Regions from separate parts of the Rhodoferax sp. RT4P68 genome, predicted to be linked through region 1. Evidence: predicted binding sites of a transcription regulator. Region 1 holds the regulator's gene; the other holds the start of a gene.
What was found. Region 1 encodes FNR, which switches genes on or off when oxygen is low (the NO sensors DNR and NnrR bind a similar motif). Its sites were predicted from a motif close to TTGATNNNNATCAA; they were not measured.

Region 1 (14,625 bases):
CGGGAACGGCGTGGGCTTCTGAAACACCATGCCGACCTTGGCACGCACCAGTGCCACGTCTTGCTTGGACTTCAGCAGATCCTCGCCGTCCAGCACGATCTGGCCCTCGGCGCGCTGCTCCGGGTACAACTCGAACATGCGGTTGAAGGTGCGCAACAGCGTGGACTTGCCGCAGCCGGACGGGCCGATGAAGGCCGTGACCTTGCGTTCAGGAATTTCCAGGTTGATGCTCTTCAGAGCGTGGAACTTGCCGTAATAGAAGTTCAGGTCCTTGACGGAGATCTTGGCGCGCTCGGCCACGGGGGCGGCAATGCTGGCGGACATATCGGTTCTCTCTTGGAAATTCGGTTAATGCTTGGAACGCGTCAGCACGCGGGCCAGAATATTGAGGCCAAGCACCGCCAGCGTGATCAGGAACACACCGGCCCATGCCAGTTGCTGCCAGTTCTCGTAGGGGCTCATCGCGAACTTGAAGATCGTGACCGGCAGGCTGGCCATCGGCTCGCCCATGCTGGAGGTCCAGAACTGGTTGTTCAGCGCGGTGAACAGCAGCGGCGCGGTCTCGCCAGCGATGCGGGCCACGGCCAGCAGGATGCCGGTGACAACGCCAGCCCGCGCGGCGCGCAGCGTGATGCTCATGATCACCTTCCACTTGGGCGTGCCCAGTGCATAGGCGGCTTCGCGCAGGCCAGGCGGCACGAGCTGCAGCATGTTCTCTGTCGTGCGGATGACCACCGGGATCACGATCAGCGCCAGCGCGATAGAGCCGGCAATGCCCGAGAAGGCCCGCATCTGCGAGACGACCACGGCGTAGACGAACAGACCGATCACGATGGAGGGCGCCGACAGCAGGATGTCGTTGACGAAACGCGTGACCGAAGCCAGCCAGCCCTTGGGGTCGTACTCGGCCAGGTAGATGCCGGCCATGATGCCGATCGGTGTGCCGACGAACGTGGCCACCATGACCATCAGGAACGAGCCGTAGATCGCGTTGGCGATGCCGCCCACTTCGTTGGGTGGTGGCGTCATCTCGGTGAACGTGGCGAGCGCCAGGCCGCCGACCCCCAGGCGGATGGTCTCCCATAGGATCCAAACCAGCCAGAACAGACCGAACACCATGGCGACGAGCGAGAGGGTCAGCGCGACCTGGTTCATGAACTTGCGGCGTGCGAACTTGGCCTGGCGGCCAGCCTCGAAATTGGCCTTGTCGAGCAGCATCTGCCCCGTCGTAGAAGTGTTCATGACTTGGATCCCTCGCCCTTGCGCAACTGGGACAGCAGCAGCTTGGAACAGGTCAGCACGACGAACGTGATGAAGAACAGCACCAGGCCCAGGTACATCAGCGCTGCCTGATGCAGGCCAGCCCCGGCTTCAGCAAATTCATTGGCCAGGGCCGAGGTGATGGAGTTGGCGGCCTGGAACAAGCTCAGCGAATCGAGCTGGTTCATGTTCCCGATGACGAACGTCACGGCCATGGTCTCGCCCAAAGCGCGGCCCAAGCCCAACATGATGCCGCCAACGACGCCGGCCTTGGTGTAGGGCAGCACCACTTTGGACATGACTTCCCAGGTGGTCGCACCCAGACCATAAGCGGACTCTTTGAGCAGCGGGGGCGTGACCTCGAACACATCGCGCATCACCGAGGCGATGAACGGGATGATCATGATGGCCAGGATGATGCCGGCCGACAAAATGCCGATGCCCACCGGGGGCCCCGACACCAGCGCACCCAGGTAGGGCACGCCGTCAAAAAGACTTTGCAGCGGCTGCTGCACATAGGTCGCCAGGATCGGGCCGAACACCAACAGGCCCCACATGCCGTAGACGATGGAAGGCACCGCAGCCAACAGCTCGATGGCCGTGCCCAGCGGGCGCTTGAGCCAGGCCGGCGACAGCTCGGTCAGGAACAGCGCGATGCCGAAACTGACTGGCACCGCGATGATCAACGCAATGATCGAGGTCATCAGCGTGCCGTAGATCATGACCAAGCCGCCGAACTCTTCCTGCACCGGGTCCCAGGTGGTGCTGGTGAGGAAACTCAGCCCGTACTTGGCGATCGCGGGCCAGGCACCCTGGATCAGCGACGCCAGGATGCCGATCAGCAGCAGCAGCGTGATCCACGCTGCGCCTTTGGCGGCCCAGCCGAACAGGCGGTCGGCCATGGGGCCACTGCGGGCCTTTTTGGGGGGAGGTGTTGTCATCGCGCGTTCACCCCCTTTGCCGGCACCCTTGCCGGACATATCGAAAGGGGTGCCGTTCGCTGGAAGTGTAGAAGACACGGCAGTGGCTCGGGTGGTCAGGTCAGGCGGGGGTCAGACAGCGATTAGTTCGCGGCCATCGCAACCGGCTTGCCGGAAGAGTCGGTGATCTGGTCCCAGGACTTCTGGATCACGCCCTTGACCGAGGCGGGCATGGGCACGTAGTCCAAGTCGCTGGACGTCTTGTCGCCGTCCTTGTAGGCCCACGTGAAGAACTTCAGTGCCGATGCGGCAACCGCTGGCTTCTCCTGCTTCTTGTGCATCAGGATGAAAGTGGCACCGGTGATGGGCCAGGCATTGTCGCCGGTCTGGTTCGTCAGGATCTGATAGAAAGTCTTGTCCCACTGTGCACCAGCGGCAGCAGCCTTGAAGGAGTCTTCGTCGGGCTGTGGATACTTGGTCGATGCGTTCTGCAGCAGCGTGTAGGTCATCTTGTTCTGCTTGACATAGGCGTACTCGACATAGCCGATCGAGTTGGGCAGGCGGCCCACGAATGCGGCGACCCCCTCGTTGCCCTTGCCGCCCGCGCCAACGGGCCAGTTCACGGCCGTGCCTTCACCGACCTTGGACTTCCACTCGGCATTGACCTTGGAGAGGTAGTTGGTGAACAGGAATGTCGTGCCCGAACCGTCGGCGCGGCGCACCGGGGCGATGGCAGCGTCGGGCAGCTTCACGTCGCCGTTCAGTGCCACGATGGCGGGGTCGTTCCACTTGGTGATCTTGCCCAAAAAGATGTCGCCCAGCACCTGGCCGGTCAGTTTGATCTCGCCGGGCTTGATGCCCTGGATGTTCACCACAGGAATCACGCCACCAATGACCGTGGGGAACTGCATCAGCCCCTTAGCGGCCAGGTCCTCATCCTTCAGCGGCATGTCGCTGGCGCCGAAATCCACGGTCTTGGCTTCGATCTGCTTGATGCCGGCGCCGGAGCCCACGGATTGGTAGTTAATTTTGGTGCCGGTGGCCTTGTTGTAGTCGGCAGCCCACTTGGAATACAGGGGCGCGGGGAAGCTGGCGCCGGCGCCGGTCACGTCCTGGGCAAAGCTGGTGCCGACAACGGCCAGGCCCAGCAGGCCAAAGGTGGAGAAACGGGTGATGGAGTTCATGAAAACCTCTCGAGGAAGTGGTTGCGGGACGCAATGCCAGGCAGCGGTTGCCGCCTGCAGTGGTCCGCAATTTACGAAGGTTGTGTGACAGCAACATGACAAAAATGCCCCATCACCGCAGCGTCTGAGCGAGCGTTGCAGCCCGCCCAACACCTGCATTGTTGCAATGCAACACAGGTGCTACGATCGCGCCCCAGCCATGGAAAACGGAACACGACTCGCCGCCCTCGATCTGGGCTCCAACAGCTTTCGGCTGGAGATCGGCCGTATTGACCATGGCCAGATTCGCCGCACCGAGTACCTCAAAGAGGTCGTGCGCCAGGGCAACGGCCTGGACGAACAACGCAATCTCTCGGCCGACGCCATGCAGCGGGGGCTCGATTGCCTGGCCCGCTTCGGCGAGCGGCTTGCCGGTTTCGACAAGCACCAGGTGCGCGCCGTCGCCACGCAGACTCTGCGTGAAGCACGCAACCGCGAGGAATTCCTGACCCGGGGCCACGAGATCCTGGGTTTTCCGATCGACGTCATTCCCGGCCGCGAAGAGGCCCGGCTGATCTACCAGGGCGTGGCCCGGCTGCTGCCGCAATCCGACGAGAAGCGCCTGGTGGTGGACATTGGCGGACGCTCGACCGAGATGATCCTCGGCCAGGGCTACGACGCGCGGGTCATGGACTCGTTCCGCGTCGGCAGCGTGGCCTGGTCGATGCGCTACTTTCCCCGGGGCGAGTTCAAGGCCGACGCCTTCCGCGTCGCCCAGATCGCCGCCAAGGCCGTGCTGGACGAAGCGCTGGACGCTTACGGCAAGAACCAGTGGACAGCCGCCTACGGCGCCTCTGGCACCGTGGGCGCCGTGGCCGACATGCTGACCGCAGCCGGCTGGACGCCCGGGCTGATCCCCCGTGCCGGGCTGGAATGGCTGATGGAGCGGCTGCTGAAGGCCGAAACGATCGACAGGCTGCGCATCGAGGGCATGAAGGACGACCGCAAGCTCGTCATCGGCGGTGGCCTGTCCGTCCTGCTGTCCGTATTCGACCTGCTGGGCATCGACGAGATGCACGCTGCCGAAGGTGCGCTGCGCCATGGGGTGCTGTATGACCTGATGGAGCGTGACGCTGCGGACAGCGACGTGCGCTCCGCCTCGGTGCGCCGCCTGGCGCTGAAGTTCGACACCGATCTGGCCCAGGCTGGCCGCGTGCGCGCGGTGGCACTGCAGTTTTTCGAGCAGTTGCAGGTCGGCAGCGGCCGCCCGGCCGCTGAGGTCGACCGCCAGCAGCGCAAGCTGGGCTGGGCCGCGCAGCTGCACGAGATCGGGTTCATGATCTCGCACGGCGACTACCACCGCCACGGCGCCTATGTGCTCGACCACGCCGACGCACCCGGCTTTGCCATGCCCGAGCTGCACCGCCTGGGCCTGCTGGTGCTGGGCCACCGCGGCAAGCTGCGCAAGCTGGAGGCCGAGCTGAACGATCCCACGCTGGCCCAGCAACTGCTGGCGCTGCGGCTGGCGGTGATCCTCTGCCACGCGCGGCGTGACCCCGACGTGCGCGGCCTGCAGCTCAGCAGCCGCCCCGACCAGGCTCTGCGCACGCTGACCTGCCGTGCCGGCTGGGCCGACACCTTCCCGCAATCGGCGCACCTGCTGCGCGAGGAAGCCGCCGCCTGGGGCAAGACGCCCTGGCCGCTGCACTTGCATGGGTTCTGAGCGACCGGGCGGCGGCGCTTTGCGCCAGCCTGCTCAGGTCTCCGTGATGCCGCAGGGTGCGCTGCGCCCCAGATAGCGCAGTGCCTGCGCGGCCGGCACGCCCGGCGCGCACAGGTACCCCTGGTACTGGTCGCAGCGCAGCGTGGACAGCAGCGCGCGCTGGTCCTCGGTCTCCACCCCTTCGGCAACCGTCGTCATGCGCAGCGCACGGGCCATCTGCACGATGGCGGTCACGATGGCCAGGTCGTTCTCATCGGCCGGCAGGCCGCGGATGAAGGAGCGGTCGATCTTGAGCTTGCGGATCGGCAGCTGTTTCAGATAGGCCAGGCTCGAATAGCCGGTGCCGAAATCATCGATGGCCAACTGCACGCCCAGGGCCGCCAGTTCGTTGACCCGCTGCAGCGCCTCGGCGGCGTCGCGCAGCAAAATCGATTCGGTCAGCTCCAGTTCCAGCAAGTGCGGCGCCAGGCCGTGGTCGCGGATCGCCGCAGCCACCTTGTCGACGAAATCGGATTGCTGAAACTGCAGCGGCGAGACGTTGACCGACACCGGCACCGGCTGGCCGGCCTGCTGCCACTGCGCGGCCTGGCGCACCGCCTCGCGCAGCACCCAGGTGCCGATCGTGACGATGTAGCCTGAATCCTCGGCCAGCGGGATGAAATCGGCCGGCGGGATCATGCCGCGCTCGGGATCGGGCCAGCGCACCAGCGCCTCGAAACCCAGCACCTCGCCGGTGGCCAGCAGCACTTGCGGCTGGTAGTGCAGCAGCAGCACGCCGCCCTCCACCGCCCGGCGCGTGGCGTGCTCCATCTTCATGCGCGCCAGCAGCTCCATGTTCATGCGCGGCTGGTAGAAGCCGACGTTGGCACGCCCGCGCTCCTTGACGCTGTACATGGCGGTGTCGGCGCACTGGATCAGGACGTCCATGGACACGCCATCCGCCGGGAACATGGCCACGCCGATGCTGCAGCTGATCGAGAACTGCAGCGCGTCCAGCTCGAACGGCTGCGCCAGCGCGTCGATCACCCGCCGCGCCACCATCTCGGCGGCGGTGACGTCGGCCTTGTGCAGCAGCACCAGGAACTCGTCGCCGCCCAGGCGGCACAGCGTGTCGACCTGGCGCAGGCAGTCCTGCAGGCGCCGCGACACGTCCACCAGCACGCGGTCGCCGAATGGGTGGCCCAGCGAATCGTTGATGTTCTTGAAGCGGTCCAGGTCGATGAACAGCACGGCGAACTCGCCACCCTCGCGTTCGGCCAGCCGCAGCGCGTAGTCGATGCGCTGGGACATCAGCAGCCGGTTCGGCAAGCCCGTCAGCAGGTCGGTGTAGGCCAGCTGCTCGATGCGCTGCTGGCTGGCCCGCTGCTCGGTGATGTCGCGAAAGGAATAGACGCGGCCGACCGATCGGCCCTGGCTCTGCTTGGGCAGCGTGGTGCGTTCGAGCAGCTTGCCCGAGCGCAGCTCCAGCAGGTCGGTCGCCTCGCCCAACGGGCTGGCAACGATCTCGTCGAGCCGGCGCAGGTAGCCGTCGCGGTCGCGCATGCAATCGGCCATGTGGCGGCGCATGGCCTCGTCGTCGCGCCGCACCAGCAGCGCCTCGGGCAGGTCCCACAACTCGCTGAAGCGCCGGTTGCAGGCGGTGGTGCTGCCGTCCAGATCGGACACCAGGATGCCGTCGGCAGTCGATTCCAGCGTGGCCTGCATCTCGGCCAGCATCATCTCCAGCTGATGCTGCACGCGCTGCAGTGGCGTGCGGTCGTGCAGGCCGACGACGAACACGCTGGTGCCGTCGCCCAGCCACAGCCGGCTGACGCGGCGCTCCACCTGCAGGCTCTGGCCGCTGGCGCGGCGCAGCAGTGTCTCGGAATGGATCACATCGGTAAGGCCCTGCGCCACCTCGGCCCAGAAGAACTGGTCCTCCGGCGCAGGGCACAGCAGTTCCACGCGCTGGCCGCGCACATCTTCGGCCCGCAACTGCGTCAGCGCCTGGGCCGCCGGGTTGGCGTGCAGCACGCGCAGGCTGGCCGCGTCGACGATCAGCACGGCCTCCAGCAGGCAGTCGACCAGAGGGGCCAGCAGCTCGCCGTTGGCAGGGGCAGCTTCGCTGTCCGCAGCCGGTTGGGGGCCACGCGTGGGCGGCCTGCCGCCGCTCACCTGCGCGCCTCGGCGGGCGTGCCGGTCGGCGGCCTTTCGTAGAAATAGCGCACGCGCTGGCGCGGCGCCAGATACTGCTGCGCCGCGCGGGGCAGCTGGGCGGGCTTCAGGCTGCGGCGGATGCCCAGCTCCGGCACGGCCTCCAGATCGACGATCAACGCGTCTTCGCGTGGCACGGCCGCATCGTGCACGACCACGCGCGGCTTGAGCGGCCGGGCGGGGTTGACCGACACCACCAGCGCGTAACGGTCGTTGACCAGTTGCACCACCGAGCCCGGCGGGTACACCCCCATCATGCGGATGAAGGCGCCGAGCGCCGCAGTGTCGAAGCGCGTGCGCTGGTTGGCGAACATCAGCGACAGGGCCTCGTGCGGGGTCATCGCATGCACCAGCCGGCCCGGGTTGCACAGGTTGTCGTAAGCATTCACCAGCGCCAGCACCTTGCCCCCGATGCTCATGTGGTCGCCGGACAGCGCACCCGGGAAGCCGCTGCCGTCCACCATTTCGTGGTGCTCGGCCATGGCCTGGATGGCCCGCTGCGGCACGCCCATGCGCTTGGCCAGCTTGACGCTCTCGCCCACGTGCTCACCGTAGATCTGCATCTCGCCGGCCGTGAAGGCCGGGTCCGCCCAACGCAGACGCTCGGGCAACTGGGACTTGCCCAGGTCGTGCAACAGCGCCGCCAGCGCCAGGTCTGCCAGCTCTTGCGCCGGCATGCCCAGCGCCTTGCCCAGCAGCAGCGAGATGACCATGACATTGACCGGATGCGTCGCGCTGCGTTCGCCGGGCGCCTCGGACAGCAGCCGGATGGCGGCCTCGCCGTCCATCAGCACCTCGGCCACGCAGCTGGCCACCAACACCTCGCACCGCTCACGCACCTCCACGGGCTTGAGGGCCGCCTCGGCCACCACACCCTGGTAGGTGTGCACCACCTCACCGAATCGGCGTTCGCATTGCGCAAGGCTGTTCTCCTGCGCCTCCAGCCGCTGGCGGTGTTGGGCGAACAGGGCTTCTGCTTCCATCTGGAGGCGTTCGCTGGCCGTGTGGACCGTCACGCCGGCCGGCTGGTTGCCGCGGATCTCGGGCTGGTCAAAGGGCTCGGCCGGGTCGCTCTTGTTCGGGAAGTAGCGCACCTGGGTCAGGCCCAGGCCGCGGATGGTGCGGATCTGGTCGTCCGAGGAGATCTTGAAGCTGCCCTTCGGAAAGGGGTGGTCCATCCACCCCAGATCCAGTTGCACGAAGAGCCCGCGCCGCAGCTGACCGACATCGATCATGCGCGACGAAATGTCATCCATGGGTGGCTGAGGGGGCTTTTTGCATGCAAATATTATGTCGCGCTTGTTTGACACTCGGTAACAACTGCTGCAAGTGCGCGACACTAATCGTTCAATTCGCGCACAAACGAACCCTGAACGAGGCGCGGTGGCGCCCGATGCCGGGCAGCGCATGTGCACAGTGCAACCTGCCGACACGCGGAACAGGCGCCGTCGTTTGGCGCAAACCCACGCGCCTGACGGCCACCCTGGCAGCGATCCGGCAGGCCCAGCCCGACCGCCCGACGGGGGCACCCCGCCCTCAACCTGGCAGGCACCAGGGCGCCTGGTCATGCACCAGCCCGCGCCACAGCGCCCAGGCAGAGCTGGCCGCCAGCGCCAGACCAGCCGCGCGCGTGCCCCAGGCAGCACCGGTGTCGATGCGTGCCACAGATGCAGCGGGGCCACCGGCCGCAGTCCACGCCGGCAGCCGCTGCAGCAACCAGGGCGCGGCCCACAGCGACAGCGCAGACCCACCTGCAAAGCCGAGCATGGCGCTGGCGCCGGCCGCGGGGTGGCCGGTCAGCGCAGCGGTCATCAGCGCCGCCTGCAGCAGCCCGCATGGCATCAGTGCCCAGGCCATCCCCAGCCACAAAGGGCCGGCGCGCGCCGGCAGCCGCGCGCGGGCGCGCTGCCACAGTGCCTTGCCGTGACGCTCCAGCCAGGCCGGCTGGCGGCCGCGCACCAGCAGCACCACACCCAGCGCCAAGGCCGCCAGATGCATGAACGACCAGGCCGGCCGCAGCGCCACACTGGCACCGCCCAACCAGCCCAGGCCCTGCAGCGACCAGGCCGCCAGCGCACCCATGGCCGCGTAGCCGGCCGCCCGCCCGAAGTGAAACAGCACCAGCGCCCGCTGCCCGCCCGCTGCGCCGCCACGGCCGATGCCGGCGCAGGCTGCGCCACACATCAGTGCGCAATGCGGCCCACCGGCCAGGCCCATCAACAGTGCGGTCGTGCCGAGTTCGACGGCCATGTCAGTGGCGCCCGGCCGCCCGAAGCCGCTGGCGCGTCCCCTCGGAGGGCAGCGATACGCGAAGCGGTAAACGTGGGGGCAGTGTCATTTCAGAGGATGCGAGAGAACGTCGCCCGCTTGCGATCGGCCGCCTGGTAGGCGTCGAAGACCATGGCCACCGCACGCACCAGCAGCCAGCCCTTGGCCGTCACGCGCAGGCCGCCGCCCGGCCCGGCGTCGATCTGCACCAGCCCGTCCGTTTCGAACGGGCGCAGGGCCTCCAGCTCGGCCGCAAAGGTCTGGCGGAAGTCGATCAGCCAGGCCAGCTCGATCGACTCGAACTGCAGCTCGCCCTGGCACATCAGCGCCATGATCACGCTGCGGCGCAGCAGGTCGTCGCGCGACAGCGCCAGCCCGCGCTCGATCGGCAGCCGGCCCTGGTCCAGCAGGTCGCCATACACCTCCAGTGACTTGGCGTTCTGCGCGTAGTTGGCACCGAACTTGCCGATCGCCGAGACGCCCAGGGCCACCAGATCGCAATCGGGCTGCGTGCTGTAGCCCTGGAAGTTGCGGTGCAGCCGGCCCTGGCGCCGGGCCACGGCCAGGCTGTCGGTGGGCAGCGCGAAATGGTCCATGCCCACGTGCACGTAACCGGCCTCCTGGAACGTCGCCAATGCCGCCGCCAGCATGTCCACGCGCGCCGGGCCGTCAGGCAGTTCCGCAGCGTGAATGCGCCGCTGGGGCTTGAAGCGCTCGGGCAGGTGGGCATAGCCATACAGCGCGATGCGCTCGGGCCGCAACGTGACCACCTGCGCCAGCGTGCGTGCGAACGAATCGGGCGTCTGCAGCGGCAGGCCGTAGATCAAGTCCAGATTCATCGATTCGAAGCCGACCTCGCGCGCGGCTTGCACCAGGGCGGCCACTTGTTCCCAGGGCTGCACGCGGTGCACGGCTTTTTGCACGGCCGGGTCGAAATCCTGCACGCCGAAGCTCAGGCGGTTGAAACCCAGCGCCGCCAGCGCCTGCAGGCGGCCGGCATCCACGGTACGCGGGTCGACCTCGATGGCACATTCGGCGCCCGGGGCCAGCGTGAACTGGGACCGCAGCATCGCCATCAGCCGGGCCAGCTCGTGGTCGCTCAGAAACGTCGGGCTGCCACCGCCCAGGTGCAGCTGCGACACCGCCTGCCCAGACCCCAGCGCCTGCACGTACAGGCCGATCTCGCGCTCCAGATGGTCCAGGTAGCGGGTGGCGCGCGTGTGGTGCCGTGTGATGGTCTTGTTGCAGGCGCAGTAGTAGCACAGCGATTCGCAGAACGGAATGTGCACATACAGCGACAGCGGCAGCACACGCCCAGCCGCGCCGACGCGGCGCTGACGCATCGCCTGCAACCAGTCGTCGGCATCGAAAGCCTCGACAAACCGGTCCGCCGTCGGATAAGAGGTGTAACGTGGCCCCGGCTTGTCGAGGCGGCGCAACACATCCAGGGGCACGGGGGCAGTCGCTTGCGCGGCCAGTAGCTGCGGTGGGTTCATGGTCACTCCAGAGGCGCACTGTGACGCCGCTCGTGTATCGTGTCCTTGACCCACATCAAGTCCTATCGCAGTGGTTTTGCGACAATTTGCGCCACGTCATGAAAGGACGCCATGAACCCGCACACGATCAAAGTCGCCTGTTCCAACTGCAACCTGCGTGAGCTTTGCATGCCCATGCTGCTGAACCCGGAGGAACTGCAACGGATCGACGAGGTTGTGGCCACACGGCGCCCCGTCAAACGCGGAACCACCCTGTTCCGCAGTGGCGACAAATTCACCTCGCTCTATGCCATCCGTACCGGGTTTTTCAAGACCACGGTGGCCACCGACGATGGCCGCGAACAGGTCACCGGTTTCCAGATGGCTGGCGAAGTGATCGGGCTGGACGGCATCGTCAACGACCAGCACAACTGCGACGCCGTGGCACTGGAAGACGCCGAAGTGTGCGTCATGCCCTTCGACCGGCTCGAAGAGCTGTCACGGGAAGTCAATGCTTTGCAGCACCACGTGCACAAGATCATGAGCCGCGAGATCGTGCGCGAGCATGGCGTGATGCTGCTGCTGGGCAGCATGCGCGCCGAAGAGCGCGTTGCCGCCTTCCTGTTGAACCTGGTCAAGCGTCTGCACGCGCGTGGCTTCTCTCGCAGCGAGCTGGTGCTGCGCATGACGCGCGAGGAGATCGGTAGCTATTTGGGGCTGAAGCTGGAGACGGTCAGCCGCACCTTCTCCAAGTTCGCGGAAGACGGCATCGTCGAAGTCAAGCAGCGCCACCTGCGCATCCTGGATTCCGACGCGCTGCAGCGCATCGTCAACCCGCTGGTCTGCCACTGAACGGCCTGCGGCCCAGGCGGCGGCCGGCGCAACACGGCCCGGCGGGGTGTCGACGGCGCGAGCGCCGTCTAACGCTGCGCGCCCCGCTCCGGCGTCGCCAGCAGCAGCGTCAACGCGCTGCAGCCGATCGCCACCGCCCAGAAGCTGAAGAAGCTGGCCGCATAGACCGCCATCGGCGACCAGTTCAGTTCGCGGCCCAGCCAGTGCAGGTCATGCGGGTCGACCAAGGCGAACACCAGCATTTCCAGCACGCCGGCCGCCAGGAAGGCCGGCCAGCCGATCCACATCACGCGTCGCATCCACATGGTGTCAGCGCGCCGGGGCCACACCTGTGGCGGCGTGGTTGCGCCCGACCAGGGCCGGCTGCAGCGCAATGGGCTGGTTCTGTGCCCGCACCGCAGGGTGGCTGCTGCGGACGACCGGGTCGGCACCACGGAACGCGATGACGGCCGTGGCGACGCCGGCGATCACCACCGCCAGCGGGCCGGCGATCACCATCCAGACCATGCCGTAGCGCCACCAGGGGCGCACGCTTGGAGTTGCTTGGGGGTTGGGCATGGAGATCACCTCTGGCATTCAACGCGGAACAAGGAACACAGACTTTTCGCGCAGCTGGCCGTCGCCATCCAGCATGCGTACCTCGAAATGGATGGGGTGCGAACCGACGGCCGTGCCGCCCTGTTGCGGATACGGCAACTGCAGCCGCACCGGCACCCAACGCGACTGCGTGGCATCGACCTCGACCACGGCCTCGGAGGCCACCGTCAGCCCGGCCAGGCCACTGGCCGTGATCTGGAAGCGCTGGTGCGATTCCGTCGCGTTCATGATCTGCAGACGGTAAACGTTCTCGATGCCGCCGGCCACGATGCGTGCCATGGCGCCCCGGTCACGCACGATGTCGACCTTGAACGGCGTACGCATCAGCAGGCTGGTCAGCAGCGCCACGCTGATCACGACGAGCAGCGTGGAGTAGATCAGCACGCGCGGACGCATCACACGGCGCCAGATCTGCGCGCGGCTCCAGCCCTGCGCCAGCCCCTGCTGCGTGGTGAAGCGCACCAGCCCGCGCGCGTCGCCCATCTTGTCCATCACCCCGTCGCAGACGTCGGCGCAGGCGCCGCAGCCGATGCACTCGTACTGCAGGCCCTTGCGGATGTCGATGCCGGTCGGGCAGACCTGCACGCACAGCGTGCAATCGATGCACGAACCCAGGCCACGCGCGGCCGGGTCGGTGTTGCGCGGGCGTGCCCCGCGTGGATCGCCGCGCGCGGTGTCGTAGCTGACGATCAACGTGTCCTTGTCGAACATCGCGCTCTGAAAGCGCGCGTAGGGGCACATGTACTTGCAGACCTGCTCGCGCAGGAAGCCGGCGTTGCCATACGTGGCCAGCCCGTAGAAGAACACCCAGAACGCCTGCCACGGGCCGATCTGCGTAGTGAAGAAGGCCATGGCCAGTTCGCGCACCGGTGTGAAGTAGCCGACGAAGGTGAAGCCTGTCCACAGCCCGACCATCAGCCAAACGATGTGTTTGAACCACTTCTTGACGAACTTTTCCATCGTCATGGCCGAGGCTTCCAGCTTGATGCGGGCGCCGCGGTCGCCTTCGATCTTGCGCTCGATCCACAGGAACATTTCGGTGTAGACCGTCTGTGGGCACGTGAAGCCGCACCACAGCCGCCCGGCCACCGCCGTGAACAGGAACAGCGACAGCGCCGAGATCACCAGCAGGCCGGACAGGTAGATGAAGTCCTGCGGGTACAGCACCAGGCCGAAGATGTAGAAGCGCCGCGCCTCCAGGTCGAACAGCACGGCCTGGCGCTGGCCCCACTGCAGCCACGGCATGCCGTAGAACACCAGTTGTGTGAGCCACACCATGCCCCAGCGCCAGTTGGTGAACAGGCCGCTGACCGTGCGCGGGTGGATGGTCTGGTGCGCCTCGAACAGAGAGACGAGCTCACCCTCGCCCGATGTCTTGCCGGGCTGGATCGGGATCACCTTGCGGCTTGCCATGGGGGTTACCGCTGCATCACTTGTTGCTGAGGCCGTAGACGTACCCCGCCAGCACGCGGATCTGCGCCTCGCCCAGCTTGCCAGTCTGGCTGGGCATCTGGTTGGTCTTGCCGTTGTTGATGATGGCCACGATGGCATCTTCGCCCCAGCCGTGCAGCCAGATGTTGTCGGTCAGGTTGGGGGCGCCCAGCAGCGGGTTGCCCTTGCCGTTGCTGCCGTGGCAGGCTGCACAGGCGGTGAACTTGGATTTGCCCAGCGCAGCGCGCACCGAATCGTGGGCGCCGCCGGACAGGCTCAACACGTAATGCGCCACGTTCTTGACGTCGGTCGGCGAGCCCACGGCTGCAGCCATCGGCGGCATCACGCCCATGCGGCCTTTGGTGATGGATTCCAGGATCTGCTCCGGCGCACCGCCGAACAGCCAGTCGCCGTCCGACAGATTGGGAAAGCTCTTGCTGCCACGTGCATCCGAGCCGTGGCACTGCGCGCAGTTGTTCATGAACAGCCGCTCGCCAATGGCCATGGCCTGGGCGTCCTTGGCGATCTCGGGCACCCCCATGGCGGCGAAGCGCGCGTACAGAGGGGCCGTGCGGTCCTGCAGTTCCTGCACGTCGGCCTGGTGCTCGCCGGTGGACGTCCAGTTGAGCGTGCCGGGCTTGTCGCCCAGGCCGGGGTACAGCACCAGATAGACGATGCCGAAGATGGTGGTCAGGACGAACATCCACACCCACCAGCGCGGCAGGGGGTTGTTCATCTCGCGC
Region 2 (14,625 bases), on a different contig from region 1:
CGAGTGGAAGTTCGCCGTGGCCACGGTGGTGGCCAATCTGCATGACGTGGTCATCATCCTGGGCTTCTTCGCCTTCTTCCAGTGGGAGTTCTCGCTGGCTGTGCTGGCCGCCGTGCTGGCCGTGCTGGGCTATTCGGTGAACGAGTCGGTGGTGATCTTCGACCGCGTGCGCGAGAACTTTCGGCGCTACCGGAAGCAAACGACAGGCGAGGCGATCGACAGCGCCATCACGTCGACCATCAGCCGCACCATCATCACACACGGGTCGACGCAGCTGGTCGTGCTGTCGATGTTCTTCTTCGGCGGGCCCACGCTGCACTATTTCTCGTTGGCGCTGACCATCGGCATCTTGTTCGGCATCTACTCGTCCTGCTTCGTCGCAGCGGCCATCGCCATGTGGCTGGGCGTCAAGCGTGAAGATTTGGTCAAGTCCGGCGGCAGCAAGAAGGACGAGGACCCGAATGACCCCAACGCCGGCGCCGTCGTGTAGATTGCGCCCACCATGACCACCGCCGTCCCGACTTCCGCGCACCGGCAGCTGGCCAGCAGGGTCCGCGAGCGTTTCGTGGCCGAGTTGGGGGCTACGCTGCCGCAGTTGGGAGCCGCGCTCAAGGGGCGGTTGACCGAGTTGCTGGAGCAGGTCAGCGCCGCACGCGAGATGCAGGACCGGCGCGATGCCTGGACGCTGTTCCATAGCCGCAGCCGACACTGGGAAGAGGGCACCTCGGCCGCCTGGGGGCGGGCAGCGGTGGCCACCGCTGCGTCCGTGGCGCCGCGCGGCCAGCCGTCGGCTCTGGAGCTGGTCGGCGACGAGGTGGTCGAGAACCAGATCCTGGCCGCGCGCCTTGGTCTGGCCGTGCAGGATGCGGCCGGCAGCGAGTACGCGGACCTGCGCGCGCGGGTGCTGCAACTGGACGGGAACGACGAGCTGGGGCCGCAGGATGTCATGCGGCCCGAGGCGCTGGTGCTCATGCTGATCGAGCAATGGGCCCAGGCCGGCCTGGAGCGGCCCGTCCTGCAGTGGTTGGCGCCGACCTTGCAAAAGGAGTTGGGCGCGCACTTCCAGAAGGCATGCAGTTCCTGCAACGCTGTCCTCAGCAGCTCGGGCGTCGAGCTGTCGACCGACCTGCGCAACCGCGTCAAGCGGACGGAAATTTCCTCCGGTGGACTTGTCGGTGGCAACAGCATGCCCCCGTCGAGCTGGGGCGGTCCGGACTCGGTTTCCGGCGAGATGTCGCCTGGCCGTGATGGGGCACGCACCGGTGACGGGTCTACGGCGCGTGTCCCGTCATCGGGATCTGGCGCTGGCGCTGGCGGGGGGCATGGGGGGTGGACCGGCGGCGGCGACAGGACAGGTGGGGCGGGCGGGACAGGCAGATTTGCAAGCCACGGCCACAGCCCGGGTTCCGGCCACATGTCCGGTGCTGGGCAAGACCGGGGCGAGGCGTCCGGCCAGGGTTTCGGCCAAGGGCGCAGCCCTGGTGCCGGCGAGGCCGGCGGCATGCGCGGGCAGGCCAGCGCGTCGTCGCATGGCGGCCAGCCCACCCGCAGTGCGCCGGAAGAGGCGGCGGCCGCCGCAGCGTCGATGTCCCCGCTGGCGCGAGCCCGACGCCGGGCGCAAGGCGTGCTCGGCCAGTTGCGACGCGTCTTGACAGAGCACACCAGCGTTTTCGAGCCGACGGCCAAGCACGAGATTTCGCCGACGCTGGCCTACGCGATCAGCCGCCGACGCAGCGTGCCCGATGACGAGTTGATCGGCGGCAGCACCGCCGTGGGCCTGGCGACGGACTACAGCCCCGCAGGCGTGCAGCGCGTGGCCGGCGTGCTGCGTGAGCGGTCCAACGAGCTCAAGCGCCAGGCCAGTACCAACAATGAGAAGGCCACGATCGAGATCGTGGCGCTGATGTTCCAGAGCATCCTGGCGGAAGAGCGCATCCCACCATCGGTGCGGGTGTGGTTCGCGCGGCTGCAGTTGCCGGTGCTGCGCGTGGCGTTGGCCGAGCCCGAGTTCTTCGGCACGCTCAGCCATCCGGCGCGCCAGTTGATCGACCGCATGGGCTCGTGCGCCATGGGCTTCGACGCCGCCGCCATCGGTGGCACGGCGCTGGAGGCGGAGATCCGCCGCGTGGTGCAGGTGATCGAGCAATACCCGGAGACCGGACGGCGCGTGTTCCAGCTGGTCTACGACGAGTTCTTGAAGTTCCTGTCCAAGTACCTGACCGAAAAGGGTGCGGCGCAGCGGGTCGTCAGCGTTGCGCAGCAGATCGAGCAGAAGGAGACGCTGGCGATCCAATACACCATCGAGCTGCGCAACATGCTCAAGGACATTCCCGTGCGCGATGAAGTGCGCGATTTCCTGTTCAAGGTGTGGGCCGAGGTGCTGTCGCTCGCCGCCGTGCGCAAAGGCCCGCAGGACGAGGAAACCATCGCCCTCAAGCGCTCGGCCGCCGACCTGGTCTGGGCCGCAAGCGCCAAACCCAATCGGGCCGACCGCGCGCGTGTGATCCAGAGCCTGCCGCAACTGCTGCAGCGCCTGCGCCAGGGCATGACGCTGCTGGGCATGCCGTCTGCCGCGCAGGAGGTGCACATCAAGCGCCTGAGCGACACGCTGGCCGACGCCTTCATGTCCAAGACCGAAGCCATTCCACAGGCCCGCATCGACCAGATGGCGGCGCGGCTGGCGAACCTTGAAGACTTCGTCACCGACGAGAGCATGGGCGACCTGCCGCTGGACGCCGACAGCATCGAGATGATGCTGGGCATCGATGCCTCGTCGATCGACGTGATTCCGGATGCTGGCGCCAAGCCCAGCGAGGCCATGCTGGCCTGGGTCTACGAGCTGCAGCTGGGCCACTGGTTCACGCTGGACCACAACCAGAAGATCAGCCAGGTGCAGTTCGCGTGGCGCAGCGAGCGCAGGCAGCTGCACCTGTTTGCCTCGATGGATGGGCGCAGCTACCTCGTCCAGGCCAAGCGCCTGGCCGTCTATCTGCAGGCCGGCCTGCTGGTGCCGCAGGAAGAAGAGGCGCTGACGCTGCGCGCCACGCGCCAGGCGCTGGAGAAGCTGGACGCAAACCCCGGGCGCCTGCTGGCGACCTGAGCCTCTGTCAGTGGGCGACGCGGGCCGCCGCGTCCTGGCACAGCTCGTCGAGCACCAGCGCGTCGGGCTCGGTGCCAAAGCTCCAGTACACCATCAGCACGATGATCTTCAGGTCGGCCAGCGCCACGGGACCGCCCTGCGCGGCCATGGCGCGGTCCAGCACGATCTCGCGCATGGGCGCCGGCAGCACGCCGGCAGATTCCAGGAAGTGCACGAAGCCCAGGCACTCGGCGCCCAGGTGTTCCTGCTCTGCCACCGCGTAAACGCGCATCGCATCCGAGGTTGTGGCCAGCTCCAGGCTGGGGGAGGCGTCGTCGGCCGCATCGTCGTCCGGCACGGTGCCCTGCGCCGCGTGGTGCAGGCCGCCGAGCCAGTCGAGCGCTGCCTCGATCTCGTCGGCGTCGAAGCCGACGGCACTGAGCTTGCGGCCCAGTTGCGCGGGCTCGGGGCAGGCATCCCCGCGCCAGTAGTTTTCATACACGAAAACAAGCACTTCGAACATGGCTTCAATATAGCGCAGCGGTCTGTCGTGCCAGGCGCTGTGCCGCAAATACGACGATGCAGGTTCAGGCGCCGACGAATCGCTGGAACAGCGCGCCCGGCAGCCGCACGATGTGGCCGTCGAGTTCCAGCGTCAGCAGGCGGGCCTGCAGGTGCGCAGCATCCAGCCCCGTGCGTGCAGCCAGCGCGTCCAGGCCGATCGGGTCGAAGCCGATGTGCTCCAGCAGATCGTCGCCCAACGGCTCTGACGCCGATGTGGTCACAGATCCTGTGGCCGCGAGAGGCCGACCGGTGGGTGCAAACTCCTCGAAGATGTCCTCGGCGGTTTCCACCAGCTTGGCGCCCTGGCGGATCAATGCGTGGCAGCCGCGCGATTGCAGCGAGTGGATCGAGCCGGGGATGGCGAACACCTCTTTGCCCTGCTCGGACGCCAGCCGCGCGGTGATCAGCGAGCCCGAGCGCAGCGCTGCCTCCACCACCAGGGTGCCGCGGGTCAGTCCGGCGATCAACCGGTTGCGGCGCGGAAAATTCGCCGCGATGGGTGGCGTGCCCAGTGTGTATTCGCTGAGGATGACCCCCTGCCGCGCGATCGCATGCGCCAGTGCCAGATGGGCCTTCGGGTAGACCCGGTCCAGGCCTGTGCCGACCACCGCCACCGTGGCCAGCATGCCGGGCTGATCGGCCGCGCCCTTCAGTGCGCCCGTGTGCGCGGCACCGTCCACACCCGCCGCCAGGCCGGAGACGACGGTCCAGCCCGCCGCGCTGCACTGGCGTGCGAACTGCTCGGCGTTGGCCCGGCCCTGCGGCGTGGGGTGGCGGCTGCCGACGATGGCGATGCTGTCGACCACCGGCTCCTGCGTTGCAAACGCCGGCCAGGCATCGAAGCAGCCCATGGCGTGCAGCAGCAGCGGCGGGTCCTCCATCTGCAGCAGGGCAGCGGGATAGTCGGCGTCGCCCAGCACCAGGACGCGGCGCTGCGCAGCGTCATCGGGCGCCTCGTGCAGCCAGCGCCAGGTGGCATCCAGCAAGTCATCGAAGCCTGGGGGCGGTTGCAACAGCGACTGCTGCTGCAACGGCGTCACAACGGACGCCAACGTGGTGGCGTCCTGCGCGAACACCGCCGCCGGGCTGCCGAAGGCCGTCAGCAGCCGGCGTGCCGTGTCGTTGCCGACCTCGGGCGTGCGCAGCAGGCGCAGCCAGTGGCCCAGTTCGCCGCGCTCCATGCGTGCGCTTCCCGGCCCGTGGCGTGCGTGGCGGTCAGCGCGGCGAGACCAGCCTGTCGCCGACCTTGACGCCGTTCTGGATGTCCAGGATCAGCCCGTAGGACACACGCTCGAACGTACGGAACACCATCAGCATGCCGTTGGTCTCGTCGGGCAGCCGCATCATGGGCTTGTCGGGGTCGGTGCGGTCGCGCAGGCGGGCACCGCTGCTCAGCACGGTCAGCACGTGGCCGCGTTCGAGTCCGTCGCGGCTGCCCTTGTTGATCGACACCACCTGGCTCTGCGCGGCGTTGGCGTTGGCCACGCCGCTGCCGTAAATGGACACCACCCGGCCGTCGACGGCCTGGCCCGGCGCACGCGGCACGTAGCTCAGCAGCTCGCGCGGTGGCTCGGGTAGCAGGCGGTCGCCGACGCGGATTTCCTCGCGGGTGGACAGGATGTCGAGCGAGGCCGGCACCACATCGACGACGATCTTGCCGTCCTTGTCGGGCGTCTCGCGCGTGCTCTCACCTTGCAGCAGCACCGCTTTGCCGAGGTAGAAGGCCTCGTAGCCCAGCACTTCGCCAGTCACCGGGTCCTTCAGCGGCACGGCGTTGCGCACCACGCGAAAGTTCGCTGGCGGCTGGCCGGGCGCATCGGCCAGCGGCGCCTCGGGCGAACCACGGCCGTAGGCGCGGTCACCCTTGCTGAGCATGACGCGGTCGTCGCGGGTGGCGACGATGCGCGGCGCGCGCTGCAGTTCGGCCTCGTCGACCACCACGGGTTCTGCCAGGAACGGTTCGATCACGCTGGGGCTCAGCGTCGGCAGTGCGCTGGCCGAGAGGGGCTCGTAGCGCGTGCGCGGCGAAATGCGCACGGTCTGCCCGTCCATGCCGCCGCCGCGCAGGCCGAGCAAGGCGCGCCCGTCCTGCTTCAGCAGGAACAACTGCTGGCCCGGGTAGATCAGGTGGGGGTCGCGGATCTCCTGCAGGTTCATGCCCCACAGCTCGGGCCAGCGCCAGGGCCGGGCCAGGAACAGGCCGGCGATGCCCCACAGCGTGTCGCCGCTCTTCACGGTGTAGCTGTCGGGTGCGCTGGGCGCCAGCTCCGTCAGCGGCACGCCGCGCTGGGCGACCTGCTCCGCGGTGCCGCGCTGGGTCGGGGTGATCGGATGGGTCTGGGCCAGCGCGGGCTCTGCCAGCAGCGAAGCCGTCAGCAGGGCCCCGATCGAGGCGAATCCCATCATGTTGTTCATAGCTCGTTGCACCAGAAACACCCCCAGGTGACGGGGTCGGTTGCGGCGCCGCCGGGCGGGCCGGGGTGCCTGAAAAACAGGCGCAATTTTGCGCCCAAGGCCCTGAGGGGGCAACGATTATTGACTTGCGCGTCCGACCGGCGTTTCAAAAGTGGCGAAAATAGCGACAACCCCGATCCAATCGTTCCCATGGCGCTCCTTCCCATTCTTCAGTTTCCCGATCCGCGCCTGCACACCGTCGCCCGACCTGTGCAGCAGGTCGATGCACGCGTCCAGGCGCTGGTGGCCGACATGCTGGAGACCATGTACGACGCCAAGGGCATCGGCCTTGCGGCCACCCAGATCGACGTGCACGAGCGCGTCATCGTGATCGACGTTTCTGAAGAGCGCGACCAGCCGCTGGTGCTGATCAACCCCGAGATCACCTGGGCCAGTGCCGAGCGTGAAGTGAGCGACGAAGGCTGCTTGTCGGTGCCGGGCGTCTACGACAGCGTAGCGCGCTCGATCAAGGTGAAGGTCAAGGCGATGGATGCCCAGGGCCAGCAGCGCAGCGTCGAGGCGGACGGCCTGCTCGCGGTCTGCATCCAGCACGAGATGGACCACCTGCTGGGCAAGGTGTTCCTGGAATACCTGTCGCCACTCAAGCGCAACCGCATCAAGACCAAGATGCTGAAAGCGCAGCGCGAGAACGCCCGCGAAGCGACGGCCTGACGCGGCATGCAGATCGCCATGTGCTCGCGTGTTCGCAGCCTCGGTGCCATGGCGGTCGTCGCGTTGTCGGCGCTCTTGGCCGGCTGCGCGGGTGTGACCCCGGGCATGACCCGCGCCCAGGTCATCGACGCCTGGGGCCAGCCCACCCGCAGCGTGCCGGTGACCGGCGGCGAGCGGCTGCAGTACTCGCAGCAGCCGGAAGGCCAGGAGGTCTTCATGATCGACCTGGACGCATCCGGCCAGGTGCTGCGCACGCGCCAGGTGATGACGGAGCAGGACTTCGCCCGCATCGCCACCGATGGCAGCTGGACGCGCGCCGATGTCGAGCGCGAATTCGGTCCCACCTTTGACCGCGAGCGCGTGGCCGGGTGGGCCGGCCCCATCCTCACTTACCGCTGGCGCGCGGGCATGATCGACCGCTACTTCTGGGTCTACCTGGACAACGCTGGCGTGGTCCGCCGTGCCCATGAGGGCATGGATTGGCGCAACATGCGCCATACCGCCCAGTGACCCTGCCCCCTTCCTGAAGATTTCCGACCGATGCGCATCGTGTTTGCGGGCACGCCCGTGTTTGCCCGCTCGGCCCTGGCCGCATTGCAGGCGGCTGGCTTTGAAATCCCCCTGGTGCTGACCCAGCCCGACCGGCCGGCCGGCCGCGGCATGAAGCTGCAGGCCTCGCCCGTCAAGCAGTTGGCGCTGGAGCACGGCTGGCCGCTGGCGCAGCCGCGCAGCCTGCGGCTGGACGGCAAGTACCCCGACGACGCCGCCGCCGCGCGTGACGCGCTGCTGGCCGCGCGGGCCGACGCGATGGTGGTGGCCGCCTACGGCCTGATCCTGCCGCAATGGGTGCTCGATGTGCCGCGCCTGGGCTGCCTGAACATCCACGCCAGCCTGCTGCCACGCTGGCGTGGTGCCGCACCGATCCACCGCGCGATCGAGGCCGGCGACACGCAGACCGGCGTCACCATCATGCAGATGGACGCCGGGCTGGACACCGGCGACATGCTGCTGCGCGAGCCGTTGGCCATCGGCGAGGACAGCACCGCGCTGCTGCACGACCGCCTGGCCGACCTGGGCGCGCGCATGGTCGTGCAGGCGCTGCGCCAGGCCGAGGCCGGCACGCTGCGCCCGGTGCCCCAGCCGCAGGACGGCGTGACCTACGCGCACAAGATCGAGAAGACCGAAGCGCGCATCGACTGGTCGCACGATGCCGCTGCCATCGTGCGCCGCATTCGCGCCTTCGACCCGTTTCCCGGCGCCTCCACCGAGGCGAGCGGTGAAACCATCAAATGCTGGGCTGCACAGCAGTGGCCCGGCGCGCCTGGCGCAGCCCCCGGTACCGTGCTGGCGGCCAACGCGGACGGCATCGCCGTGGCCGCGCGTGAGGGCACGGTCGTGCTGACCGAGTTGCAGCGCGCCGGCGGCAAGCGCCTGCCGGCGGCCGACTTCCTGCGCGGTTTTGCCCTGCAGGCCGGCCAGTGCCTGGGCGGCCCGGCCGACTGATGTTCCTCTCCTCCGAGATCCGGCGTCGCCCCGCCTTCCGCGAAGGCTGGACCGACATGGCGCCCGCCGCCGTGGGCATTGGCGCCTGGGGCCTGATGACCGGGGTGGCCATGGTCAAGTCCGGCCTCGGGGTGGTGGAATCGGTCGCCATGACGCTGCTGGTCTATGCCGGCAGTTCGCAGCTGGCCGCGCTGCCGCTGCTGGTGGCCGGCGCGCCGGGCTGGGTGGTGCTGGCCACGGGCTTCTGCGTGAACCTGCGGTTCGTCGTGTTCAGCCTGCACCTGCGGCCCTACCTGCTGTACATGCCGCGTTGGCGCCGGCTGCTGCACGGTTACCTGACGGCTGACCTCAGTTATGCCATGTTCACACGGCGCTATGCCGAGCCCGGCGCCACGGCGGCCGAGCGCGAGTCGCAAGAGGCCTACCTCACCGGTGGCTACTGTGCGACGTGGCTGTCGTGGATGGTGCTGAGCCTGGTCGGCATCGCATTGGCGAACCTGATCCCCAGTGCCTGGGGCCTGGGTTTTGCGGGTGTGCTGAGCCTGGTCGCCATCGTCTGTTCGATGGCGACGACGCGCCTGCGCATCCTGGCGTCGCTGATCGCTGCCGCGACGGCGGTGGCCGCCTACGCGCTGCCGCTCAAGCTCAACATCGTGGCCGGCATCGGCGCGGCGGTGCTGGTCTGCTTCTGGCTGGAAAAGCAGCTCGGCCTGGATGCGGATGCGGAGGATGCCAAGTGAGCCCAGTGCCCAGCCGCCCCCAGCCGACGCACACCGCAGTGCGGGCCACGAGGGCATGGCGATGAACACCGAAGGCACCGACCTGTGGACGCTCGCCGTGATCGTCGGCCTGGCTGGCGTGACGGTGCTGACGCGCTGCTTCTTCTTCATCCTGGACCGGCCGTGGGGCTTGCCGGACTGGGCCCACCGCGCGCTGCACTATGCGCCGGTGGCTGCGCTGACGGCCGTGATCGCGCCCGAGATTGTCATGACCCAGGGCCATCTGGTCACGACCTGGCAGGACGCGCGGCTGTACGCCATGGCGGTCGGCGTGGCCTGGTACTTCTGGCGCGGTGGCGTGCTGGGCACCATGCTGGCGGGCATGGCGGTCTACCTGCCGTTGCACTTGGGGCTGGGCTGGTAGGGGCCTGCGACCTAGAATTCCGCGCACATTTTTGCAACCACTCCAGCCCCATCACCATGAACGTCCTGCGCTTTTCCGACCTCTGTGCCCAAGGCAAGCTTGCTGGCCAACGCGTGTTCATCCGCGCCGACATGAACGTGCCGCAGGACGATGCCGGCGCGATCACCGAGGACACCCGCATCCGCGCTTCCGTGCCCTGCATCCGCATGGCGCTGGATGCCGGCGCCGCTGTCATGGTGACCTCGCACCTGGGCCGCCCGACCGAAGGCGCGCTCACGCCACAGGACTCGCTGGCCCCGGTTGCCAAGCGCCTGGGGGAGCTGCTGGGCCGCGAGGTGCGCCTGGTCGCCGACTGGGTCGACGGCGTGCAGGTCGCCCCTGGCGAGGTGGTGATGCTGGAGAACTGCCGCGGCAACGTCGGCGAGAAGAAGAACAAGCCCGAGTTGGCGAAGAAACTCGCCGCACTGTGCGACGTGTTCGTGAACGACGCCTTCGGCACCGCGCACCGGGCCGAGGGCACGACCTACGGCATCGCCGAATTCGCGCCCGTGGCGTGCGCCGGCCCGCTGCTGGCGGCCGAGATCGACGCCATCGGCAAGGCGCTGGCCAACCCGAAGCGCCCGCTGGTGGCCATCGTCGCCGGCTCCAAGGTCAGCACCAAGCTGACCATCCTGAAATCGCTGTCGAACAACGTGGACGGCTTGATCGTCGGCGGCGGTATCGCCAACACGTTCCTGCTGGCCGCGGGCCTGCCCATCGGCAAGAGCCTGGCCGAGGCCGACCTCGTCGGCGAAGCCAAGGCCGTGATCGAGGCCATGAAGGCGCGCGGCGCCGAGGTGCCGATTCCCGAGGACGTGGTCACCGCCAAGACCTTCTCGGCCGATGCGCCAGCCACCGTCAAAGCCGCTGCGGACGTGGCCGAGGACGACCTGATCCTGGACATCGGCCCCAAGACCGCGGCCCGGCTGGCCGCGCAACTGCAGCAGGCCGGCACCATCGTGTGGAACGGCCCGGTCGGTGTGTTCGAGTTCGACGCCTTCGCCGGTGGCACCGAGGCCATCGCGCGCGCCATCGCGCAGAGCAGCGCGTTCAGCATCGCCGGTGGCGGCGACACGTTGGCCGCCATCGCCAAGTACGGCATCGAAAAAGATGTGGGCTACATCTCGACCGGCGGCGGGGCCTTCCTGGAAGTGCTGGAAGGCAAGACGCTGCCGGCCTTCGAGATCCTGGCCAGGCGCGCTGCGGGCTGATCGCCCGGGCTATTGCGCTCGGGTGACGGCCCCCGTCGCCACGTGGCGGCGCAGGTCGGCCAACAGTGCCTTGGCCCGCCGCTCGTTCGCCGGCCCCATACGGACCAGCATCTTCTGGCCGCTGGACAGGTTCTGCAGCGCTGGATCGGTGAACTCGTAGCGCACCCAGGGGCGTGGATCGGCGAATGGGCCCTTCACCTCGGTCACCTGTACGCGCAGCGGCCCCTGCGGCTCAGGCGCCTGCTGCAGATGGTCCAGCACGGCAACCAGGCGGTCGTTGAAGTAGCCACGCGGATAGCCCAGCTCTTCGTAGGCCTGCTGAAACAGCGGGTACAGCCGCACGTACAGCGCGGCCACGCGGTCCGCCGACACTGACTCGGCCAGGGTCAGCAGCGCGTCATAGCGCTTCGCGTTCGCCGGCGCGATGACCTGGGCCGCGCCTTCGCCCTCCACCTGGAAACGCGCCGCTGTCGCGTGCACCGGCCACAGCCGGGCCGGCGCCTGCGCGCGTGTGAGGTTGTCCACCGTGGCGACGACGCGCGGCACGAAGCCGTCTGTCTGCAGCAGCGCGGACACCGGGCCCCGGCCGAACAGGGCGGCCAGCGCGTCGGTGACGTGGGTATCGGCAGCAGCCAGGGCCGGCAATGCCGGGTCTGGCGGCGGCAGCGCCGCCAATGGGTAGTGCGGGCCCGAAGGCTCGGCGGGTGCCGCCGCGGGCGGGGCAGCAGGGGCCACGGCCACAGGCGGTGCAGTCGGGGTGTCCGGCGTGCGCCACCAGAACCACCAGGCGCCGGCTGCGAGCAGCAGCGCCACCGCGATGGCCACCACGCCGCCGAAAGAGGATGATTCGCGCGGCCGCAGGGCGGCAGGGTCGTGTTCGGGCATGTCGGTCTCCTGTGGTGCGGGTTTGACCGTCCGACTCTGCCCGGGCGCCGGCGTTCCATGCCGGCGTGTCGCGTGCGTCAGTTGGTGGGCACGGCCGCACGCCGGGGGCTGGTGGCGCTGCCTTGGAAATCGGTCCAGCACTGGCGCGAGAAGTCGTAGAGCTTGCAGGCGCGTGCGGTGTCGAAATACCAGCGCCATGAAAAGCGCTGCACGATGATGCGGCCCGGCAGCAGATGCTCCAGCGTCTTTTGCGCCTCCTTCAGCCGGTACAGCGGGATGCTCATGTCCACGTGGTGCGCCGTGTGCTCCATGATGTGGTGGATCAGCGCGCCGATCTGCAGCGGAAAGCACAAGTGCACCGTGGTCGACACGAAGGGTTGCGCCCGTTGCCAGGCTGCTTTCTCGTCATGCCACTGCACGCGCACATGCGTGTGGTGGCCGTAGATCACAAAGCCGATCATGTGGAACCAGAACGCCATCGGCACGACAAAACCCAGCAGCACCGCGAGCCACACGGCCTGGCCCGTCGCGAGAGCACCCGCCACCAGCGCGGCAATCCACAGCGCGGCAAAGCCGGTGACCAGCGTGCAGTCCTTGGTGAAGATCGGCCGCCAGGTCTTGCCCATGGCCTCCTGGTTCGGGAACATCATCTTCTTCCACCAGATCTCCACCATGTAGTAGAGGCCCGGCCCCCAGCCGCTGCGGTACAGGCGCTCCATCGCACGGCGCAGCGGCGGCAGGGCCTCGTACTCGGCCCGGGTCAGCGGTGCCCAGACGAAGTCCACGCCCTTCAGATTCGTGAAGCCGTGGTGCACCACGTTGTGGCCCATGTCCCACAAGCTGAAGGCCGTCAGCGAGGGCAGGAAGGCGATGCGGCCCAGCCACTTGTTCAGCCGGCGGTGCGGTGTCAGGCTCTGGTGGCAGCCGTCGTGGCCGATGATGAACAGGCGGCCGATCACGAAGCCGGCCGCCAACCCGCACAGGGCGCGCAGCCAGATGGGATGCAGCGCCACGGTGCCGGCGATCAGCGCTGTGAACAGCAGCAGGTCGAAGGCCAGCAGGGCCAGCGCGTGCACCGTGCTGCGCTGGGAGATCGGGATCAGCCAGGCGCGGATGGTCTTGCGGTGGGGCAATGGTGTGCCCGTCGGCAAGGGCGCGGGCAGCGTCGTCGGCGGGGCGGGATCGGGAGCAGGCAGCATGGCACGGTGATGAGCGAATCGGTGCCCCCACCGTAACCGCGGGCGGGCGAGGCGTCGCTGATCCCGGTCAACAGATGGCGCGACCGATGGCGCGCCGCCTCGAGTTTCCACGCGGTTACCGCGTGTGAGAATGCGCGGGCTTTCATCGCCCGCGCGGGCGCCGCGCAGGAATGACGCCAGCCCAAGGAGACAAGAATGAGCCAGAACCGACTGCCCCGCCACGCGACCAAGATCGTCGCGACATTGGGGCCAGCCTCCAATACACCGGAGATGCTCGAGCAGATGATCGTGCACAAGGTCAGCGTCGTGCGCCTGAACTTCAGCCACGGCACGGCGCAGGACCACATCGCCCGTGCCGCCATGGTGCGCGAGGCCGCGCGCAAGGCAGGTCGCGAGGTCGCCATCATGGCCGACCTGCAGGGCCCCAAGATCCGCGTCGGCAAGTTCGTCGAAGGCAAGGTGCAACTGGTGCCGGGCGAGAAGTTCGTGTTGGATGCAGTCCGCACCGAGCTGGGCGACATCAACGGCGTCGGTCTGGACTACAAGGACTTGCCGCGTGACGTGAAGGCCGGCGACCGCCTGCTGCTCAACGACGGCCTGATCGTGTTGACGGTGGACGGTGTCAAGGGTGAACAGGTGCACACCACCGTCAAGCTGGGCGGCGAGCTGTCCAACAACAAGGGCATCAACAAGGAAGGTGGCGGCCTGACCGCGCCGGCGTTGACGCTCAAGGACATGGAGGACATCAAGACCGCCATGAGTTTCCAGGCCGACTACGTGGCGGTGAGCTTTCCCAAGAACGCCACCGACATGGAAATGGCGCGCCAGCTGTGCAACGTGGCGGCGGCCGAGTACGGCCACAAGCCCGGCATGATCGCCAAGATCGAGCGGGCCGAGGCCATCCCCCGTCTGGAAGAAATCCTGCGCGCCAGCGACGGCATCATGGTGGCGCGCGGCGACCTGGCGGTGGAGGTCGGCAACGCCGCCGTGCCGGCGCTGCAGAAAAAGATGATCCGCATGGCGCGCGACATGGACAAGGTGGTCATCACTGCTACGCAGATGATGGAGTCCATGATCAGCAACCCAGTGCCCACGCGCGCCGAAGTCAGCGACGTGGCCAATGCCGTGCTGGACGGCACCGACGCCGTGATGCTGTCGGCCGAGACGGCCTCAGGCCGCTACCCGCTGGAGACGGTGCAGGAGATGAGCCGCATCTGCGAGGCTGCCGAGGCCGCCGAAGACAAGCAGCTGGACGCCGACTTCAGCGGCCGCAGCTACAGCCGCATCGACCAGTCCATCGCCATGGGCGCGCTGTTCACGGCGCACCATGTCGGCGCCAAGGCCATCGTGGCCTTGACCGAATCCGGCTCCACCATGCTGTGGATGAGCCGCCACCGTGCCCACATCTCCATGTACGCGCTCACCTCGCGCCTGGCCACGCAGCGCAAGCTGGCGCTCTACCGCAATGTGCGCCCGCTGCTGATGGACGTGCACACCGACCGTGACACGGCGCTGGAGCAGGCGGAGGCCCACCTGAAGAAGCGCGGCATCGTGCAGAGCGGTGATGTCTACGCCATCACCTGCGGCGAGCCCATGGGCGCGCCCGGCGGCACCAACATGCTGAAGATCTGCAAGGTCAGCTGACGCGCGCCGACGCTGCGGCGCGCGGCCGCGTCAGTCGAAGCGGAACGACACGCCGGTGATGAACATCGCGTCCGTCTTCTTCACACCCACGCCCGGGTCGCTGTTGTAGCGGTAGCTCAGCCCGGCCGTCAGGTTCATATCCTTGGTCATGGCCACCGTGATGTTGGTATCGAACGTGGCGCGGTACGCACCCGTGTCGCGCAGATTCGGGAACACCGCGAAGCGCTGGCGC

Region 2: AC099J_RS13200 (fatty acid desaturase) is a predicted target of FNR. The motif match lies at 12,807-12,820, and genes of this name have one in related genera.

The regions. Positions count from the first base shown of each region.
Region 1 is NZ_JBWMBB010000011.1:133,436-148,060, reverse strand. It holds gene pstB (phosphate ABC transporter ATP-binding protein PstB) at 1-324, opposite strand, end outside; gene pstA (phosphate ABC transporter permease PstA) at 349-1,242, opposite strand; gene pstC (phosphate ABC transporter permease subunit PstC) at 1,239-2,240, opposite strand; gene pstS (phosphate ABC transporter substrate-binding protein PstS) at 2,324-3,364, opposite strand; gene AC099J_RS22370 (Ppx/GppA phosphatase family protein) at 3,564-5,066, shown strand; gene AC099J_RS22365 (putative bifunctional diguanylate cyclase/phosphodiesterase) at 5,100-7,220, opposite strand; gene AC099J_RS22360 (HD-GYP domain-containing protein) at 7,217-8,515, opposite strand; gene AC099J_RS22355 (sulfite exporter TauE/SafE family protein) at 8,796-9,509, opposite strand; gene hemN (oxygen-independent coproporphyrinogen III oxidase) at 9,599-11,023, opposite strand; gene fnr (fumarate/nitrate reduction transcriptional regulator Fnr) at 11,135-11,854, shown strand; gene AC099J_RS22340 (hypothetical protein) at 11,923-12,159, opposite strand; gene AC099J_RS22335 (nitrogen fixation protein FixH) at 12,164-12,412, opposite strand; gene ccoG (cytochrome c oxidase accessory protein CcoG) at 12,431-13,864, opposite strand; gene ccoP (cytochrome-c oxidase, cbb3-type subunit III) at 13,881-14,625, opposite strand, start outside.
Region 2 is NZ_JBWMBB010000005.1:265,403-280,027, reverse strand. It holds gene secF (protein translocase subunit SecF) at 1-490, shown strand, start outside; gene AC099J_RS13255 (DUF1631 family protein) at 503-3,100, shown strand; gene AC099J_RS13250 (Smg family protein) at 3,108-3,602, opposite strand; gene dprA (DNA-processing protein DprA) at 3,667-4,824, opposite strand; gene AC099J_RS13240 (LysM peptidoglycan-binding domain-containing protein) at 4,859-6,049, opposite strand; gene def (peptide deformylase) at 6,248-6,769, shown strand; gene AC099J_RS13230 (hypothetical protein) at 6,788-7,279, shown strand; gene fmt (methionyl-tRNA formyltransferase) at 7,310-8,272, shown strand; gene AC099J_RS13220 (AzlC family ABC transporter permease) at 8,272-9,012, shown strand; gene AC099J_RS13215 (AzlD domain-containing protein) at 9,074-9,415, shown strand; gene AC099J_RS13210 (phosphoglycerate kinase) at 9,472-10,665, shown strand; gene AC099J_RS13205 (DUF3014 domain-containing protein) at 10,675-11,550, opposite strand; gene AC099J_RS13200 (fatty acid desaturase) at 11,628-12,749, opposite strand; gene pyk (pyruvate kinase) at 12,945-14,393, shown strand; gene AC099J_RS13190 (DUF481 domain-containing protein) at 14,424-14,625, opposite strand, start outside.